2 linked regions of the Hahella sp. HNIBRBA332 genome follow. The protein of the gene in region 1 interacts with the protein of each later gene in a pairwise test. Links are inferred from orthologs where the notes say so. Each region holds a gene or a part of one and is shown in the gene's direction. Other genes may lie near its edges. The genes, in order: dsbD and O5O45_RS14945.

What was found.
Region 2: the proteins of dsbD (region 1) and O5O45_RS14945 interact in binary tests that used the Escherichia coli proteins (3 or more experiments, as listed by UniProt). The link is inferred for Hahella sp. HNIBRBA332 from one-to-one orthologs.

Annotation. Positions count from the first base shown.
Region 1 is NZ_CP132203.1:1,121,089-1,124,291, reverse strand. Bases 162-3,046 are described here. They hold dsbD (protein-disulfide reductase DsbD), read left to right. Parts: upstream 162-591; coding sequence 592-2,502; downstream 2,503-3,046. Other genes in these bases: O5O45_RS05250 (DMT family transporter), read left to right, coding at 2,547-3,046. In the rest of the region: O5O45_RS05260 (elongation factor P hydroxylase), read right to left, coding at 1-157; more of O5O45_RS05250, read left to right, coding at 3,047-3,203. UniProt on the Escherichia coli protein: Required to facilitate the formation of correct disulfide bonds in some periplasmic proteins and for the assembly of the periplasmic c-type cytochromes.
Region 2 is NZ_CP132203.1:3,384,348-3,387,665, reverse strand. The notes cover bases 19-3,018. They hold O5O45_RS14945 (DsbE family thiol:disulfide interchange protein), read left to right. Parts: upstream 19-1,236; coding sequence 1,237-1,800; downstream 1,801-3,018. Other genes in these bases: ccmI (c-type cytochrome biogenesis protein CcmI), read left to right, coding at 2,295-3,018; O5O45_RS14940 (cytochrome c-type biogenesis protein), read left to right, coding at 1,797-2,282; O5O45_RS14950 (heme lyase CcmF/NrfE family subunit), read left to right, coding at 19-1,237. In the rest of the region: more of O5O45_RS14950, read left to right, coding at 1-18; more of ccmI, read left to right, coding at 3,019-3,318. UniProt on the Escherichia coli protein: Involved in disulfide bond formation. Catalyzes a late, reductive step in the assembly of periplasmic c-type cytochromes, probably the reduction of disulfide bonds of the apocytochrome c to allow covalent linkage with the heme.

The DNA of each region.
Region 1 (3,203 bases):
AAATCTCATGCAAAGCGCTGTTCACAAAGCCATGAGCAAAATGGATTTCGTTGCATCCGCCCGTTGCGGAAGCAGGCAAGTAAATAGGCTCGCCTTCTCCGCGCACCAGCACTGTATTCAATGTTTCCCGGAACAAACCGTCGAATAATAGCTGCAAGTCTTGCGCCCTAGCGGCCGGCATGGAGAAGTCTAATCTGGAATAACTCGACAACGCGTAAAAAACCCCGATGCGTGACAGCTCCGTGTCGCTACAATCAAGCCGGGCGGCATGCCCGTCTTATGGATGCCCCATCGCCTGTGCGAAGCACTTAGAGTATAGGTGTTGCGATACATTCAGGCGGACCTTAAAAATAGTTTAACTTAACCGCAGAAAGTCGCGCAGACAGGGGCCTTGGATTATGATGGCCGATTATCGATTTTATGGATAAGGTAATCAATTGTAATTTCAACGAGAAGTTCAAGTTTTTTGAACCTTTTAGCCAGTAAATTGTCATATTGAACCAGTCCATGCCCGCGCAACCGAAGGGACGCCCGGGAAACAGGAGCGCTGGATAGCGCCACTTTAATTTTTAAGCACCTGTAGCGAGAAACATGCCCCTACTACTCAGAGCCCTATTCATACTGACGCTGTTTTGCTGCGCCACAGTCAGAGCGGAAAGCAATCTGTTCGGCGACAACAGCGGCTTTCTGGCCGAACCGGAATTCCTGCCCGTAGAGGAGGCCTACCGGTTCACGTCATCGGTGGAAGGGGACGAGCTAGTCCTGCATTGGGCGATTGCTGACGGCTATTACCTGTACAAAGACCGCATGTCCGTGACGACAGACGCGGAGGGCGTAGCGCAAGGGCGCTGGACTTATTCCTCCCCTGGCGAGGAAAAAGAAGATCCTTATTTTGGCCTGGTCTACGTCTATCACGATGAGCTCACAATCCGCGTGCCGGTAGCGGCGGAGGACGGCGCCGAAGTCGAGTTCAAAGTACGCTATCAGGGCTGTGCGGAAGCCGGTTTGTGTTATCCGCCGCAAACGGAAACAGCGCTTTTTATCGGAACGGAGTCGGATGGCGCCACGCCAGCCGCAACCACAAGCAAGACTCCCTCATCCACACCGCCCTCAGCCAACCAAGGCGGTTCCTCAGCCGCTTCCAGCATCCCAGCAAGCAAGGCCGCTGACGTTGACTTCACGTCATCCACTTCGATTACGGACTACCTCATCGCCCAAGGCCTGCTGTTCAGTTTTTTCATCCTGATGGCGGTGGGGATAGGTTTAGCATTCACGCCTTGCGTGTTCCCCATGATACCCATCCTGTCCAGCATCATCGTCGGACAAAAAGAAGTCACTCTGCTGCGCTCCTTTATCTTGTCCTTTAGCTACATCATGGGTATGGCCGCCGTGTATACCGCGCTGGGCGCTGTCGCAGGCCATTTCGGCGAACTGGGTCAGGACGCCAACATTCAGGCGCAGGTGCAAAAACCCTGGATCTTGATCCTGTTCAGCGGATTGTTTGTGTTCCTGGCTTTATCCATGTTTGGATTCTACGAGCTGCAGATGCCCTCGTTTTTGCGCGACAGGCTCAGCGGCCTGAACAGCAAGCAAAAGGGTGGTGAAATCTTCAGCGTTTTCATCATGGGCCTGTTGTCCGCGCTGGTGGTGTCGCCCTGCGTTTCCGCGCCGCTCATCGCCGCGCTGGGATACGCGGCTTATCTAGGCTCCGCATTCAAAGGGGGCATGGCGCTGTTCGGCCTCAGCCTGGGCATTGGCTTACCATTGCTGATACTCGGCACTGGCGGCACCAAACTATTGCCCCGCGCCGGCGCCTGGATGGAGCATGTGAAACATGTCTTCGGCGTCGCCCTGCTGGGCGTGGCCATCTGGATGCTGGAGCGTATCCTGCCGCCGGAGGCGACCCTGACACTGTGGGCGGTATTGATCGGCGTCTCTGCGGTTTACATGGGCGCCTTCACCAATGTCGAATCTGGTTGGAGCGGCTGGCAGAAGCTTAGTAAGGGCTTGGGGCTGGTGTTCTTCGTCTACGCCGTCACCCTGATGCTGGGCGCCGCGGCGGGCGCCAACGACCCGCTGCAACCTCTGGCGCCCTATGCGATCAAATCCGCGATGGCGGCCCCTGGTGGATCAGCCGCACAGCCGCTATCTTTTGTCAAAGTCACCTCACCAGAGCAGCTCGATCAAGAGGTCGCCAAAGCCTCCGCCAGCGGCAAGCCCGTCATGGTGGATTTTTACGCCGATTGGTGCATCAGCTGCAAGATCATGGAACGGGAGACCTTCGTTCTACCAGAGGTGCGAGCGGGACTCAGCCGCTTTCACCTTATCAAGGCGGACGTCACTGAAAACGACCAAGGCAATCAGGCGCTGCTCAAACGCTACGGCATATTTGGACCTCCCGCATTCGTCTTCTTCGACGCCAATGGCGCAGAACTGGCGTCCAAACGCTTCCTGGGCGAAATCTCCAAAAACGCGCTTCTTAATCACGTTAAAGATATATAAACTGCCCGGCGTCGCAATCATCCATCATTAAGGGTTGTCAGCGCATGCCGCAAGATCGTTTCCTGCGGGGAGTGGCGTTCATCATTCTCGGCGAATGCTTTTTCGTGCTTACCGGCATGGTGGTGAAACATATCAGCCTGGAAGCCCACGTCTGGCAGATGGTGTTTTTCCGCAATCTCTTCGGTCTGGCTTTTCTTACTCCGCTTCTACTTCGCTCAGGGCGTAGCGCCTTCAAAACCCAGCGATTGCCGCTCCATTTTCTCCGCGCCGCCCTGGGCGTCGCCGCCTTTTCCTGTCTGATCTACACCTTCGCGTCCATTCGTTTGGCGGAAGCCACCATGCTGAAGCTGATGCTGCCGCTATTTATTCCAGTCATCGCCTGGGTCTGGCTACGCGAGCGTCCAACGCCAATTTTGGCGTTTTCTCTGGGCTTGGGATTTCTAGGCGTCATTATTATCCTGCAACCGGACAGCCTTGCCGCCGCAGGACGCCTCGCCATCCTCGCGGGATTGTGCGGCTCCCTGTTCGCCGCCGGCGCCAAAGTAGTGATTGGCCGCCTGGGCTCTACCGAGCCCAGCGTCCGCATCGTTTTCTATTTCAACCTGTTCAGCACGCTACTGTCATGCATCCCCATGCTCTGGTACTGGCAGGCGCTGGAGCCGGCCACCCTGGTCTGGCTGTTTCTATTCGCCATATTGGCG
Region 2 (3,318 bases), 2.3 Mb from region 1 along the record:
AGCGGCGACGGAAAAGCGCGGCGTATTCAAAAGTTGGACAGTACTGCTGGCGATATTCGCTTTCTCGCTTAGCCTGCTGGGCACTTTTCTGGTTCGCTCCGGCATTTTGACCTCAGTACATGCTTTCGCCTCAGATCCTGAACGGGGGCGTTTCGTGCTTATGATGCTAGGCGTGGTGATTGGCGGCTCGCTGCTGCTATACGCCCTGCGCGCGCCAGTGGTAAAAAGCCGCATCGGTTTCAGCGAAACATCCCGTGAAGTGTTCCTGCTGGTCAATAACATCATTTTGGTGGTGGCCATGCTGACAGTGTTGATTGGCACACTGGCTCCGCTGGTGGCGGAGTGGATGGATAAAGAAATCTCCGTGGGCGCGCCCTATTTCAATTTGATGTTCTCCCTGTTGGTTCCTTTATTGGTCATTGTGATGGGAGTGGGCATGTACAGCCATTGGAAGGACACCAGGGCGGCGCAGCTGCTTGGTCCTGTTCCCATGTTTCTGGCGATCAGCACCGTTCTTTCCGTTGTGATTCCCTGGATGTATGGGGAAATCCATTTGATGGCGGTCATTGGCGTTTTCATCGCCGTCTGGCTGTTTGCAGCGACTCTGCGCGACGCCTGGCTCAAAAGCGCCTCCTCACAAGGGCGTTTGCGTGGCTGGCTGCGCACCTCGCGGAGCTACAAAGGCATGGTGCTGGGCCACCTGGGCCTGGCGGTGACCATCGTTGGGGCGACCATGGTGTCGCAGTACACGCAGGAGCGGGACGTGCGTCTGGCGCCGGGACAATCGGTCGAGCTGGCGGGTTTCACCTTTCGTTTCGATGAAGAAACCCAGCGTCGCGGTCCCAACTTTATCGGTGATCGCGCGACAGTTTCGATCCTCGACAGCGATGGTGATGTACTGCATGTTCTGCATCCGGAAAAACGCCGCTATCAGGTATCCGGTAACGTCATGACGGAAGCAGGCATCAATCCGGGGCTGTTCAGGGATCTCTACGTTTCTTTGGGCGAATCCCTGGAAGATGAGTCCTGGACCATGCGTGTCCAATACAAGCCTTTTGTTCGCTGGCTGTGGCTGGGCGGCGTGTTTATGGCATGGGGCGGCTTTCTGGCGGTAGCGGACAGACGCTATCGCATCAAGCTGAAACGCAAGCTGTCAACGGCGGACGCCATGGACAGCGGAGACGGTCAGGCGCCAGCGCGTGGCGACGCCGATGCGCTGGGAGGACAGCAGGCGTGATGAAGCGGTTATTCTTATTTGTTCCCCTGCTGGCGTTTGTTGCGGTAGTCATTCTGTTCAATCAGAACATGGACAACGATCCCTCCAAGCTGGAGTTGGCGCGCAAGGATCAGCCTGTGCCCGCGTTTAAGCTGGGCGAACTGTACAACCCTGATCGGGAATTGACGCCAGCGGACCTGAAGGGCGAACCCATGCTGCTCAATGTCTGGGCGACCTGGTGTCCTTCCTGCCGGGTGGAGCACCCCTACTTGCTTAAACTCGCTAAGGAATACAACGTTCCGATAATCGGTCTGAACTATAAAGACGATCGCGACGCGGCTAAGAAGTGGCTTGAGGCGCTGGAAGACCCCTATCGCTTTGTGATTTTCGACCAGGAAGGGCGTTTGGGGCTGGATCTGGGCGTGTATGGCGCGCCTGAGACATATGTGATCGACGCCGCCGGCGTGATTCGTTATCGCCATGTGGGCGTGGTGAATGAAAAAGTCTGGCGGGAGACCCTGGCGCCGATGCTGCGTAATTTGAAGATGGCGAACGCCAATGGGGTTGAGGAGCCTGGCTCATGATCGCGCAAAGATTACTGATATCCCTGGCTGCGCTGTGGATGTCCGCTGTCGCCTGGGCGATTGATGACTACCAGTTCAGTAGCGAAGAAGGCCGCGAGCGCTATCAGACACTGACTTACGAGCTGCGTTGTCCTTTGTGTCAAAATCAGAATATCTCTGACTCCACTGCGCCCATCGCCAAAGATTTGCGTCGTGAAGTACATCGAATGATTGAAGAAGGGAAGAGCGACGACGACATTGTTGACTTCATGGTGGACCGCTATGGCGATTTCGTGTTGTATCGGCCGCGGCTGAACGCGCAAACCGCCGCTTTGTGGTTGGGGCCCGTGACAGTGGTGACCCTGGGTTTGTCCATTTTGCTGTATGTCGCTCGCCGCAGACGTCGCTCTCTGGGAGAGTCCACCGAGTTGAGCGACGAAGAACAGGCGCGTTTGCGCGCCTTGTTGCAGCAAACCTCTTCCGAAGAATCTGAGCAGAAATAACAGGCATTCCGAATGACAGTATTCTGGCTGGCTATCGTCCTTATTGCGGTATTGGCGATAGCGATCATCGCCGTTCCTTTGTTGTCCATCCTGAAATCCGGTTCACAGGGCGCTGGCGCGCGTCGTGACACCGCCAACGTAGCGTTGTTCGAAGATCGTCTAACCGAGTTGCGTGCGGAGCTGAAGGCCGGACAAATCAGCGATACGGAATTTCACGATCTGCATATTGAACTGGAAAAGTCGCTGTTGAACGACGCTGAGCCGGGCGCGCAGAATACAGCGTATCGCAGCAGCCGCATGCGGCAGATTCTGGTGCTGGTTCTGGTGGTGGTGGGCGTTCCCGTGACAGCGCTGCTGATGTATCAGCAGTTCGGCGACTATAAAGGCCTGCGTCAGGTGGAGTGGATGAAAGAGACTCGCCTGCAGTTGGCTCTGGCGGGAAACGATCCTGAAGAGATTTTGCGTCGATTGCGTGATCGTCTATTGGAGCAGCCGGATAATATCGAAGGTTGGGCGCTATTGGGTCGCTCCCTGATGACCATGCAGCGTTACGTGGAAGCAGAGGAGGCGTTTCGCCAATTGGCGGAGCTGCTGACGGCGGAGGGCGAGAACCCCGCTGGGGCTCATGGGCTGCGTGCGCAGGCGCTGTTCTTCAAGGAAGGGCGTTTGAGCGCTCCGGTCAGGGCGGCTCTGGAGCAGGCTCTGAAAACCGATCCCAATGAAGGTAGCTCACTGAGTATTCTTGGCGTGGCGGCGTTTCAGGAACAACGTTATGCTGAAGCCGCTAAGTTCTGGCGCCGTATTATTGAACTGAACCCGAACGACCCGAATGCCGCGGCGATTCGCAATGGCGTAGCGAGAGCGGAGCAATTGGCTGCGGAGCAAGCGGATCAGCAACCCGCGCAGACGGCAGGCGGAGCCAGTCTGCAATTGCAAGTCAGTCTGGGTGAAAGTCTGAACGGCAAGGCTGAGCCCGGCGATACCGTGTTTATCCTCGCGCGGCCAGCAGACGGTACGCGCATGCCGTTGGCGGTGG